Linked DNA regions of Aminivibrio sp.. The protein of the gene in region 1 interacts with the protein of each later gene in a pairwise test. Links are inferred from orthologs where the notes say so. Each region holds a gene or a part of one and is shown on either strand. Other genes may lie near its edges.

What was found. The genes of interacting proteins can lie anywhere in the genome.
Region 2: the proteins of JMJ95_RS08525 (region 1) and def interact in binary tests that used the Escherichia coli proteins (3 or more experiments, as listed by UniProt). The link is inferred for Aminivibrio sp. from one-to-one orthologs.

What each region holds. Positions count from the first base shown.
Region 1 is NZ_JAESIH010000053.1:14,411-22,211, reverse strand. The notes cover bases 1,991-4,823. They hold JMJ95_RS08525 (aspartate-semialdehyde dehydrogenase), read right to left. Parts: upstream 3,975-4,823; coding sequence 3,006-3,974; downstream 1,991-3,005. Other genes in these bases: JMJ95_RS08530 (hypothetical protein), read right to left, coding at 2,864-3,001; JMJ95_RS08535 (HutD family protein), read left to right, coding at 2,214-2,813; JMJ95_RS08540 (urocanate hydratase), read left to right, coding at 1,991-2,205. Outside these bases: JMJ95_RS08545 (IclR family transcriptional regulator), read left to right, coding at 1-179; more of JMJ95_RS08540, read left to right, coding at 163-1,990; JMJ95_RS08520 (TRAP transporter large permease), read right to left, coding at 5,321-6,601; JMJ95_RS08515 (TRAP transporter small permease), read right to left, coding at 6,598-7,086; JMJ95_RS08510 (TRAP transporter substrate-binding protein), read right to left, coding at 7,146-7,801.
Region 2 is NZ_JAESIH010000044.1:95,460-100,575, forward strand. Bases 1,332-4,098 are described here. They hold def (peptide deformylase), read right to left. Parts: upstream 3,087-4,098; coding sequence 2,577-3,086; downstream 1,332-2,576. Other genes in these bases: JMJ95_RS06430 (hypothetical protein), read right to left, coding at 1,332-1,630; fmt (methionyl-tRNA formyltransferase), read right to left, coding at 1,627-2,580; JMJ95_RS06445 (S1 RNA-binding domain-containing protein), read right to left, coding at 3,161-4,098. Also shown: 3-methyl-2-oxobutanoate dehydrogenase subunit VorB, read right to left, coding at 1-554; JMJ95_RS06425 (ferredoxin family protein), read right to left, coding at 581-796; more of JMJ95_RS06430, read right to left, coding at 842-1,331; more of JMJ95_RS06445, read right to left, coding at 4,099-4,684; ispH (4-hydroxy-3-methylbut-2-enyl diphosphate reductase), read right to left, coding at 4,662-5,116. UniProt on the Escherichia coli protein: Removes the formyl group from the N-terminal Met of newly synthesized proteins. Requires at least a dipeptide for an efficient rate of reaction. N-terminal L-methionine is a prerequisite for activity but the enzyme has broad specificity at other positions.

The DNA.
Region 1 (7,801 bases):
TGCCCCTTTTCGACGTCCGGGGCGTTTTCGTGGCCCAGATGGGGGTGGCGGGAATAGCGGACAGCGTCTTCCGGGATTTCGACGGTACCCTGCGCCTGCTGAAAGAGGCGGCCCGCAGTGTGGAACGGAAGATGGACACTCATATTTTCGGAGGTGGAAATCATGTTTCAGGTGAATGAACTGAACAGGGAGGCAATGACGATCCGGCTGGAAGGCCCCCTTCCCGACTACCCTGCTTTTGAGGAGGGAATCCGCCGGGCACCGGACCGGGGCTGGACCCTGAACCGGGCCGAGACGGAGCTGGCGGTGAAGAACGCCCTCCGGTACGTGCCGGAGGAGTACCACGAAGCGCTTCTCCCCGAGTTCCTGGAGGAACTGCGCACCCGCGGGCGGATCTACGCCTACCGTTTCCGCCCCGAAGGCCGGATCCGGGGGCTTTCGGTCAACCAGTACAAGGGGAAATGCCTGGCGGGAAAGGCTTTCCAGGTGATGATCGACAACAATCTCGACTTCGACATCGCCCTTTACCCCTACGAACTGGTGACCTACGGCGAGACGGGTCAGGTGTGCCAGAACTGGCTCCAGTACCGCCTCATCAAGAAATACCTGGAGGAGCTCACCGAGGACACCACTCTCGTGCTTGAGAGCGGCCACCCCCTCGGCCTGTTCAGGTCCAAGCCCGACGCGCCCCGGGTGATCCTGACCAACGGCTTGCTGGTGGGGCTGTTCGACAACCAGAACGAGTGGCACCGGGGAATGCAGCTCGGCGTGACCAACTACGGCCAGATGACCGCCGGAGGCTGGATGTACATCGGCCCCCAGGGGATCGTCCACGGCACCTTCAATACCATTCTGAACGCGGCCCGGCAACGGCTCGGCGTGGGGCAGAAGGGAAACCTCGCCGGAATCCTCTTCGTCTCTTCGGGCTTGGGGGGCATGAGCGGCGCCCAGCCGAAGGCGGTGGAGATCGCCGGAGGGGTGGGGATCATCGCCGAGGTGGATTCCTCCCGTATCGAGACCCGGCACAGCCAGGGATGGGTCAGCATGGTGGCGGAGAGTTGCGAGGAGGCCTTCTCCATGGCCGCCGAAGCCTGCAGGGAGAAAAAGCCCCTGTCCATCGCCTACCACGGCAACATCGTGGACCTGCTTCAGTATGCCGTGGACCACGAGATCGAGATCCCCCTGCTGTCCGACCAGACGTCCTGCCATGCCCCCTACGACGGCGGCTACTGTCCCCAGGGGCTGAGCTTCGACGAGCGGACCGCCCTGTTGTCGAAGGACCCGGCGGAGTACCGGCGGCTGGTGGATATTTCCCTCCGGAAACACTTCGAGCTGATCAAGGTCCTCACCGAGCGGGGAACTTTCTTCTTCGACTACGGCAATTCCTTCCTCCGGGCAGTGTTCGACGCCGGGGTGACCGAGGTCTGTAAAAACGGCGAAAACACCTACGACGGGTTCATCTGGCCCTCCTACGTGGAGGACATCATGGGCCCCGTGCTCTTTGACTACGGCTACGGCCCCTTCCGGTGGGTGTGCCTCAGCGGCGATCCCGAGGATCTGCGGAAGACGGACCGGGCGGCCATGGAGTGCATCGACCCCGACCGGAGAGCCCAGGACTACGACAACTGGGCCTGGATCCGGGACGCCGAGAAGAACGCCCTGGTGGTGGGTACCCAGGCCCGGATTCTCTACCAGGACGCCGAGGGCCGCACCCGCATCGCCCTGAAGTTCAACGAGATGGTCCGGAAGGGCGAGATCGGCCCCGTGATGCTCGGCCGGGACCACCACGACGTTTCCGGCGCAGACTCCCCCTACCGGGAAACGGCCAACATCAAGGACGGCAGCAACATCTGCGCCGACATGGCCACCGTCTGTTTCGCCGGGAACGCCGCCAGAGGGATGACCCTCTGCACCCTGCACAACGGCGGCGGCGTAGGAATAGGCAAGGCAATCAACGGCGGCTTCGGGCTGCTGCTGGACGGAAGGGAGTCCACCGACGAGATCATCCGTTCGGCCATGATGTGGGACGTTCTCGGCGGCGTGGCACGCCGGGCCTGGGCCCGGAACCCCAACGCCATGGAGGTCAGCCGGGAAGTGAACCACAAATATCCCGGCGACTATCACATCACCCTTCCCTACTCGGTCGGCGAGGATGCGGTAAAGGCGGCCGTAGACGCGCTCTTCAGCGGCAAAGAAGGGAACTGACTTCCGCCATGAGGGTGATACGGAAAACGCCCCGGGATTTCGTGCCGAAGCCGTGGAAAAACGGCCTCGGCGTCACTAGGGAGATCCACATCCACCCCGAGGACGCGAACTTTGAAACGGGTGATTTTCTCTGGAGGCTCAGTTCGGCGGACGTGACCTCGGGGGGGCCCTTCTCCTTCTTCCCCGGCTACGACAGGTCTCTTTTCCTTCTCTCCGGGGACGGCATGGACCTGGAGCTCCGGGGCGTGAAGGTCTCCCTGGCGGCTCCTTTCTCCTCCATCCGCTTCAAGGGCGAGGACGAGGTGATGTGTTCCCTGCCGGGAGGCCCCTGCACCGACTTCAACATCTTCTGCCGGCGGAGCGACGTATCCTGCGAATACCGGAAGATTCCGGTGACGGCCCTGCAAAAGCGGCTCTTTCTCCTGGGGGACTGGACGGTGCTCTTCTGCCTGAGGGGCGGCGTGTCGGCGGAATGGGATGGAGAATGGACGAAACTCGACGGAATGGAACTCCTCGTACTGGAAGACTACCCCGCCGATTTCTCCCTGACCTGCAGGGGAGCCCCCGACGGGGAGATTCTCCTGGTTACCCTCACGGCACGGAATTGATGCAGAGAAGCCCGGTCTCCCCTCTGGGATGGCCGGGCCTTTTTTTGCGGTCAGAACAGGAAAGCGTCCGGCAGGGTGGTCCACAGGGGCACGGTGCCGGACGTGATGGCCGCAGGCGGGGCGGACATGCCGGTCATCCTCCCGGCGGCCATGACCACCACCGGGAAGATGACGAGAAAACCGCCCATGGACCTAGTTCAGTTCCCTGTGCTTCAGGAGGATCCTCACCGCGTTGGTGGCCGCTCCCACCCGGATGTTGTCCGCCACGTTCCACATCAAAAAGCGGGTATCGTCGAAGGTCCGGATGCGCCCCACATACGTGAGGTCCGTCCCGGCCACGTCAAGGGGGGTGAATATGTCCCGGGAGAGAACTACGTTCTCGCTCGCCTCCAGCGCCGCCTCGAGTCCCGCGAGGTCGAAGGGTCTCCGGGTCTCGGTGAAGACTGCCTCGGAATGGCAGTAGAGCACCGGTACCCGCACGGTGGTGGGCCAGACGGAAATGTCCGGGTCCCGGAGGATCTTCCGGGTCTCGTTCACCATTTTCATTTCCTCGTCGGTGAAGCCGTTCTCCAGCAGCGAGCCGATCTGGGGCACCACGTTGAGGTGGATCTGCTTTACGAACTTCTTCGGGGCGATGTGACCCTTCATCTGGTCCTCGAGCTCGTTCATGCCGTTTCTGCCCGCCCCGGAGACGGACTGGTAGGTGCTCACCACGATGGACCGGATGCCGTACCGCTCGTGGACCCTGTACAGGCCAAGGACCATCTGGATGGTGGAACAGTTCGGGTTGGCCACGATCCCGCTGCCGTAGCCTTTCAGGAGGTCTCCGTTGATCTCCGGCACCACCAGCGGGATGGCAGGGTCCATGCGGAAGGCCGACGAGTTGTCGATGACCACGCTCCCCGCCCCGGCCGCTATGGGAGCGAACTGCCTGGACACGGCGGCCCCCGCCGAGAAGAGAAGGTAGTCGTACCGCTCCCTCATGGAGTCTTCCGTCAGTTCCTTCACCCGGTGTTTCTGCCCGTAAAACTCCACCTCTTCGCCGGCGCTCCTGGCCGACGCGAAAAAGCTGACCTCACCAGGCCGCACATTCTGCTCCTGAAGCACCCTGGTCATCATCCGGCCCACTTCGCCGGTGGCACCCACAACCGCTATCTTCACTGCAATCTCCCCTTTCGTTTCAATACAAAAACGGCCCGCCCCCGAAGGGACGAGCCGGAACTCGCGGTACCACCCTTGTTGGACGGCACAAAACGGCCGTCCCTCTCCGGTCCTGTGACGGGAACCGATCCCGGGAACGTACTCCGCGGCGCGCTTGGGGCCGCTTTCAGCTCCGGCTCACCGGGCTTTGGGCCCCTTTCCCGCGGCGGAAGCGCCTTTCAGCCCGAGGGCGCTTCTCTCTGTCGCCGATTTCTGGGAACCGGGCGTCCCGGATCATCGCTTTTCAGAAGATATTACCGGAAATTTTATGCACACAAGGAATTTTTGTCAATCGTGTTGTTCGCCCCCTGAATCCGCACCTCAGCGGGGAGCGTCACCGAGGACCCCTTGGGCCGGGGGCGCGGATTGTCGTTCGTGACAACTGCCCAAGGGATCACCGCGGCTCCCTGCGTTCGCCGGTTGCCTGCCTGTGAAACCGACATCCGTGTCGGTTTTTCTCACTTCATTCGCCCTCCCCCGGGGGATTCATCCGCAAAAAGCGCGGTGCGAGATCTCCGCCCCCGGGGGAGGGCGAATTCACCGTATGCCCGGCGATATTCCCTCTGCCTTAAAAATTTGCGGATTGAGGGGATCTCACCCTTGTTGTCATTCTGAGGGCGAAGCCCGAAGAATCCCGGTCTTGAGGAGCGAAGAATCAACCTCGAGATCCTCCCCTCGCTGTGCTCGAAATGCTCTGTCATCCTGAGGCCGGATTTTTGGCCGAAGGATCTCGGTTTGCCCGTAACGTTTGTCATCCTGAGGCCGGCTTTCGTGGCCGAAGGACCTCGCCCTTCTTGTCATTCTGAGGGCGAAGCCCGAAGAATCTCGGTCTTGAGGGACGAAAGACCAAGACCGAGGTCTTTCCCTCGCTGGGCTCGGGATGCTGCGCGATCGTCGCTGGGCTCCTCAGGATGACACGAGCGGTTTGTCATCCTGAGGCCGGATTTTTGGCCGAAGGATCTCGCCCTTAAGAGACGAAGGAGTCCAACCCTGAGATCCTTCGCTTCGCTCAGGATGACAAAAGCGAAATGCTTCCTTCGCCGTGCTCGGGATGCTTCGCGATCGTCGCTGGGCTCCTCAGGATGACAAGAGCAGTTTGTCATCCTGAGGGCGGCTTTCTTGGCCGAAGGATCTCGGTTGTGAGGGACTGGTGGCACTTAAGGAACCTCTGAATAATGTCGATTAATGTGTTAAAAAACAGATTCTATCTGGTCGCGTGAGGGCAAAATATTCTTTTTTCAGAACTTCCTTAACACATAAATCCTGAAGTATTGAACCCCTTCCACTCAAGCAAGAAGCCACATTGTTCAATAAATTCCAGCCAGTTTTGGAAGCACGGTACTGATCCACGGGAGATATGTAAGGAGAAGTACATCTGCGATCATGATAAAAATGAACGGCCAGGCAGCTCGCGATATCGCCTCAAGCTTGATGCCTGCTATACTGCACCCTACAAAAAGACAGACTCCCAAAGGAGGAGTGACCATTCCGATGGCGAGATTGACTACGATTATGATCCCGAAATGGAGCGGATCCACGCCGATCTGTGTTACAACGGGCAGAAGGACCGGTACGAGGATGATGATGGACGCCGTGGTCTCCATGAACGTCCCGATGAACAGAAGCAGAAGGTTGATCAGCGTGAGAATGACGATGGGATTGCTGGAAAAAGAGAGCATGGCGGCAGCAACAGCTTGTGGAACTCTCTGTGCAGTGAGAATCCAGCTGAAGACAGACGACGTGGCGATGATGAACATGACCGTCGACGTCCCGACTGCAGTAGTTACAAGGATGTCTTTCAGCTTCTTCAGCGAGAGTTCACGGTAGACGAAAAAGCCTATCAAAAACCCGTACACAACTGCTACTACGGCTGCCTCGGTAGGGGTAAAAACACCTCCGTAAATTCCCCCGAGTATTATGACAGGCATTAGCAGGGCGAAAAACGCATCCTTGAACGTTGCAGCTATCCGTGCAAAACTCGCCTTCTCATCTCCCTTATAGCCCCGCTTCCTTGAAATGATCCATGCCACGAGCATCAGGGAACCTCCGACGAGAAAGCCAGGTAGAATCCCACCCAGGAATAGTGCGCCGATAGAAACTCCCGTGAGAACGCCGTAAATTATCATGGGGATGCTGGGGGGTATCATGACGCCGAGTGTACCGGCCGTCGCCTGTACAGCGGTTGCAAAAGGAGTGTCATACCCCCTCTTCACCATGGAAGGGATGAGGATCGTACCAATGGCGGCAACGCAGGCAACGGCAGCTCCCGATATGGCTCCGAAAAACATGCTCGCAATTATTGCGACGAAGGCAAGCCCACCTGAAAACCGCCCCACGATAGAATTGGCAAATTCTACAAGCCGTCTTGAAATTCCTCCCTGCTCCATAAGCGACCCCGCAAGAATAAAAAAGGGAACGGCCATGAGAGGGAAGGAGTCAGCCGCAGTGAACATCTTCTGGACAATAACAACAGGAGGGATCATCCCCGACCAGAGTATGGCCGCAAGAGAAGCCAGGCCTATAGCCACGGCAATGGGAGTGTTTAGCAGGAAGAAGAAGATGAGACTTCCGAAGAGGATAGAGGTCATTGATCACGCACCTCCTTCCCTGTAATGTTTTCCGCCAATTGAAGGAGACTGTGGAGAAGCATGAGAAAGCCTCCTGTCATCAGGGCGCTGTAGGGGATAGCCATGGTTATTTCCATTGCCGGGGAGAGTTGAAATTTTACTGTTCTGAGAATTTTTTCTCCATAAAGCACCATAAAACCAAAGAAAACGCACAAAGAAGCAGATACGAAAATTGCTGCCATTTTTTTCCACACGTTCGAAAAAAGGGAGACGACCGCCTCGACACCAATATGGGATTTTCTTTTTACAGCTATGCTTGCCCCGAGAAATGTGATCCATACCATGAGGTACCGTGATAATTCTTCAGACCACGGCAGGGATGAGTGTATTACGAACCTGAACACTACCTGAAGAAAGACGACCACTACCATGGCCGCTATCAAGACGCACACGGCATATTCCACTGCCGTATTGATCCCTTCGAGAGTTTTCCTGTAAAAATTCATGAAATCCCCCTTTTCCCGAAGGTGGCCGGGAGTTTCCTCCCGGCCTTCTTCAACAGTTTTTACTTTTCGCTGAGAATCTGGTCGAGGAGCTTGGCATCTTCCCCAAGCTCTCCACGGAACTCATCATAGACGGATTTCGTAGCTTCACGGAAAGCAGCAACATCGGGTTTTGTTACAAGCATTCCTAGATCTTTCAGTTTTTCTACCTGCTCATTTTCCATCCGCGTAATTTGTTCCCGCTGATAGAGCGCAGATTCCCTCGCAGCTTTCATAATGATGTCCTGGTGCTCTTTGGGCATGGCGTCAAATTTCGCCTTGGCTATGGCGATCATGGACGGTGAAAAAACGTGGCCCGTAAGGGCGAGGTGTTTTTGTACTTCATTGATCTTCTGGACGTAGATGATGGGTATGGGATTCTCCTGTCCGTCGACGGTTCCCTGCTGGAGGGCCGTGAAGACCTCGCCCCAGGCCATTGGCGTTGGGTCCGCACCCATTGCTCTCCAGAGCGCCATGTGGATTTTATTTTCCATCGTTCGGAGTTTAAGCCCCTTGACATCTTCAGGACTGTTCACAGGTCGCCTGGAGTTCGTGAAGTGCCTGAAGCCGTTTTCGTACCACGCGAGTCCCTTGATTCCTATCTTGTCGAGAAGTCCCATTACATACTGCCCTATTTCTCCATCGAGGACTGAATAGGCCTGTTCCTTGCTCTTGAAGA
Region 2 (5,116 bases), on another replicon or contig:
GGGCTGGGCTTTATCTCCACCGCTTCCATCATCTGGCCCATGAAGCCGTCGGCGGCCACCATGACGGGGTTCCTGTATTTCTGGGCAAGGTCGAATGCGAGCTGGGTGAGGTCGACGCACTCCTGCAGCGTGCTGGGGGCGAGGACGATAAGATTGTAGTCGCCGTTTCCGCCGCCCTTGGTCGCCTGGAGGTAGTCCGCCTGGCCGGGAAGAATGCCTCCAAGACCGGGGCCGGCCCTCATGACGTTCACGATGACCGCGGGAATCTCGCATCCGGCGATGTAGGAAATGCCTTCGGACATAAGGGAGATTCCGGGGCTCGAAGACGAGGTCATGACCCTGTATCCCGTGGCGCCTCCGCCGAGAACCATGTTGATGGAGGCCACTTCGCTTTCGGCCTGTACATAGACGCCTCCCACCTCGGGAAGGTGGGCTGACATATATTCGGGGATCTCATTCTGGGGAGTGATGGGATACCCGAAGAAATACTTGCAGCCTGCCTGTATGGCGGCTTCCGCTATGGCTTCCGTTCCTTTCATCAATATGCGTCCCATGTCGTTTTCACCTCCGAAAACCAGGATTATTCCTGAATCCTGAACACTTCAATGGCGGCGTCGGGACACGTCACGGCACACATGGCGCACCCGATACACCCCTCCTTGAACTGCTCCACGGGCCTGTAGCCCTTCGCGTTGGTCTTCTCCGAAATCCGGAGGACCTTCATCGGACAGGCCGCCGCGCACAGTCCGCAGCTCTTGCAATACTGCTCGAGAACCTCGATGCGTCCTTTCGGCATTTCCTTAGCACCCCTTCCAGACAAAATTGGAATACCACATGCTCTTTACTCGGCCGCTGCCCCGCTGGACCACATCGCCCCGTCTTCCCAGGGAAGCATCATGTACCTGGAAAGGGGCCAGAGGGGAACGGAAATTTCGCGTGATTTCAGAACCCCGGCGGTTTCGCTCCGGAGATCCGGGTGCACCCCCGCGTAGAGAACGGGCAGTCCCAGCTTCTTCCCGGCGGCGCACACCGTCTCGAGTCCCCGGACGTAGTCTTCCGCCGATGTTTCGTCCATGAGGTGGGAATTGCTCACCAAGGCCCCCACGGACAGGCCGCAGATGCCCTCCATTTTCCGGAGCATTTTTTCGATGGCCTCAACGGTGGATGTCTGGGGCCGAAAGGTGTTCACCACGAGGATAAGCAGGTAACCCGCCTTCCGGATGTCCGGCTCGAACTGTTTCAGGGCCAGGGCCCCCTCCGCGTCTCCGCCGATATCCAGCAGGAGCCTCCCGTCATCCTCGGCGAGGGCTCGGGTGACCACCGGCGAGACCACGGACATATCGGACCACCGGGCGTTCTCGGGGGTGGTGATGATGCGGAAACCTCTTCGTTCAAGCTTTTCGGAGACCTGGCGTATGCAGAAATAGGGATTGATGATGTCGATGTCGGCTATGGTGACTTTTTCTCCCAGGCCGGAAAAGCCCAGGGCGAGATTGAGTACCCATTCCGTTTTTCCGGAACCGAGAGCCCCGGTGACGGCCACAACTTTCGGCCAGCCGGGCACGGGAAAATTCTCTGACGGGTATCGGGCTATGAGATCGGACAGGACGCTAATGTCGGGTTCGGTCAATGAAGAAAATCTCCTTTCTTCAGGTGAAGCCCCCTGGCCCATTCGGCGCCGTCGAGCCTTCGTTTTCCCTCAGGCTGGACGGTCAGAAGGATGATCGCCCCTTCGGCGGTTCCCACGACGGGAAACCCTTCGTCGAAAGCGAGAACCTCTCCGGGAGCGCCCGACAGTGGGCTTGTTTTTGCGCTCCAGATCTTCAGTCGTTTGGATCCTGTGAAAAGAAATGCGCCCGGGGCCGGGTTGAAAGCCCTCACCGCCCTGACTATCCGCGCGGCCGGCGCGTTCCAGGAAACTTGGGCTTCTTTGTTGCTAATTTTCGGTGCATAGGTTGCTGATTCGGAATTTTGCTCTTTAAACGAACAAGTCCCTTCAATGAAGCATTTTACACCCAACAGAAAAAGTTTGCTACCTTTTTCCGCAAGGATGTCCAAAACCTCACCGGCGGTCTCCGTTTCTCCCGGGACATATTCCTCCTGGAGGAGAATGGGGCCGGCATCCATCCGCTCGATGAGACGGAAGAGAGTTACCCCAGTCACGGGGTCGCCGTTCAGCAAGGACCGCTGCACCGGGGCGGCTCCCCGGTAGAGCGGCAGCAGCGACGGGTGAATGTTGAGGCACCCCCCCGCGGGTGCAGAGAGGAAAGGCTCGGGAATCTTCTGCCCGAAATCCGCCACCAGGATGGCCAGGGGAGGAGTCTCCCGGAGGGCCGAGAGAAGAATCTCGTCTTTCCCCACGCTTTCGGAGCGGAGGGGGGTGATGCCGAGCTCCCCGCAGGCTTCCTCCACAGGGGACGGCAGTTCCTTCAGTCCCCTGCCTCCCACGGAGGGAGGGGACGTCACCACGAGGTCGAAGGAGATCTCCCGGGAAAGGACGGAAAAAATGCGCGCCGCAAACCGTCCTGTGCCGAAGAACCACAGGACCGGCCGGTTTTCGCCGGAATGGGGGGGAATCACACCCTCTCCTCCTCCCGTTCCGCCACTGCGCGGAGCAGCTTCTTTTTTGCCATGCTTCTCTTCAGGGGTGAAAAGCGGTCGATGAGCAGCCGGCCCTCGAGGTGGTCCATCTCGTGGAGGAACGCCCTGGCGAGAAAATCCTCCACGACCGTCTCCTTTTCCTCCCCGTTGATGTCGAAGTGGCGCACCGTTGCCTTCATGGGGCGTTTCACGTTCCCGAAGATCCCCGGAAAGCTGAGGCATCCCTCCTCTCCGTCCTGCTCCCCTTCGGAACTCACGAGGACGGGGTTGGCCAGCACGTGAAGCTCTCCCTGGTAAAAAACCACGGCGAGCCTGAGAGAAACTCCGACCTGGGGGGCGGCTAAACCCACTCCGTCATGCTGGTCCATGAGCCGCACGAGGTCCGCCACAAGATCCTTGAACCCGTCGCCGAAATCGGTGACGGGTTTGGTCTCTTTCCTGAGAACGGGATCGGGATATACCCGAAGATACAGAGAATCCATCATCTCGCCGCACTTTCGTTAATTGTATTTTGAAAAGAAAGAAGGGGCGCCTTTGCGGGCGACCCCTTCCACCGTTTTCACTCTTCCTGCATGGAGTTCCTGAACAGCTCTCCGATGGTGACGCTGGCCTCCCCGTCGTTCATGACAGGTTTCATCTGGTTGTCGTGCTCCCGGCGGTCCTGCCTGCCCTTCTTCCGGTCGTCGTCCCTCGGCCTGCGCTGGGCGGGTTCCTCAAGGGCGCTGATGCTGAGGCGCATCCTCCGGTCGGCAGGGTTAATCTCGATGATCCGGGCCACCACTTCCTGCCCCTCGGACAGCACGTCCTGGGGCTTCTCCACCCTCTTCGTGCTGAGCTGGGAGATGTGGATGAGTCCTTCCACGCCTTCCTCCACTTCCACGAAGGCACCGAAGTCGGCGAGCCGAACGACCTTCACGGTCAGGTCCTGGTCCTTGCTGTACCGGGAGAGAACATTGTTCCATGGGTCGTTGAGCTGCTTGTATCCGAGGCTCATGCGCTTTTTCTCCATGTCCACGTCAAGAACCACCACATCCACTTCCTGGCCCTTCCGGAGCACATCCCGGGGATGCTTGATCCTGGTCCAGCTCAGGTCGCCGATGTGGATGAGGCCCTCGATGCCGGGCTCAACTTCCACGAAGGCGCCGAAGTCGGTGACGTTGGTGACGACGCCCCTGGTCTTGTCCTGGGGCTTCCAGCGGTCGGCGGCGGTCATCCAGGGATCGTCCTTGATCTGCTTCATGCTCAGGGAGAGCCTGTTGGCCTCCCGGTCGATCCCGATGACCTTCACCTTCACGGGATCGCCCTTCTTAAACATCTCCTTGGGCTTGATGTTCCTCTTCCAGGAGAGCTCGCTCATGTGGACAAGCCCGTCCATGGGGCCCACGTTCACGAACACGCCGAAGGAGGTTATGCTGCTCACTTCGCCGTCGAGGATCGTTCCTTCCTGGACGTCGGCGTAGAACTTCTCCCGCTCCTCCATCAGGGACTCTTCGACGATGAGCCTGCGGGAGAAGACAAGGCGGTGCTTCTTCTTGTCCTTTTCCATCAATTTAGCTTCGAAGACTTCGCCCACGAATTTCCCCGGATTCACACCCCGGCCTTCCTCGGCGAGATGGGAGATGGGCACGAAGCCCTCCAGGCCGCAGCATTCCACCATGAGCCCGCCCTTGACCTTGCGCAGGCCCGTGACGGAAACCACTTCGTTCTGGGCGAGTTTATTTTCAAGTTCAGTCCAGCGCCGGTCGAACTCGCAGCGCCACCGGCTGACAAGAAGCTGGGCCTCTTCGCCGTGGCGGATGCTGACCACCTGGATCTGTATTTTGTCTCCCGGGGCCGGTTCTTCCGAATCTTCCACGAGAACCTTGTGGGACCATTCCTTCGCCGGCAGAAATCCCTCGCACTTGTAGCCCACGTCCACAAGCCAGCCGCCGTCCACGGCGTTCACGACCGTTCCGGTGACCACCTTGCCCCGGTGAAGCTCTTCAACTTCGCCGTACTGCTCCAGAATGCTCTCCATGCTTTCCATTTCCGTCGTTTCTCCGGACTCGCCGCTGAGTCCTTCAATCATCATTTCTTCCGTCATAACCTTCCATCCCCCTTGACACCTGCGATGTCTCTATTGCGATTTTCAGTTCTTCTATTAGCCAGTCCGGAGTACTCGCACCGGCCGCAATTCCTATTCGCGCCTTTCCGGCGAACCACATCCCGTCGATTTCTCCCGCGTGCTCTATCCAGAGAACGTCGCATCCGCGGGAACGGGCTATTTCAACGAGCTTCGCCGTATTGGCGCTGTTCCTGCCTCCCACGACGACAAGGCCGTCCACGGTACCGGTGATCTTTCTCACCGCGTCCTGCCGGCGGGTCGTGGCGCCGCAAATGGTGTTGAAAACCCGAAGCTCTCCCGCCTTCCGGGTGAGGACATCCGCCGCCGCGCCGAAGAACTCCGTTTTTTGCGTCGTCTGTGATATTACCCCCAACTTGTCCTTTTTGCCAACCCTCCGCACATCGGAAAGCG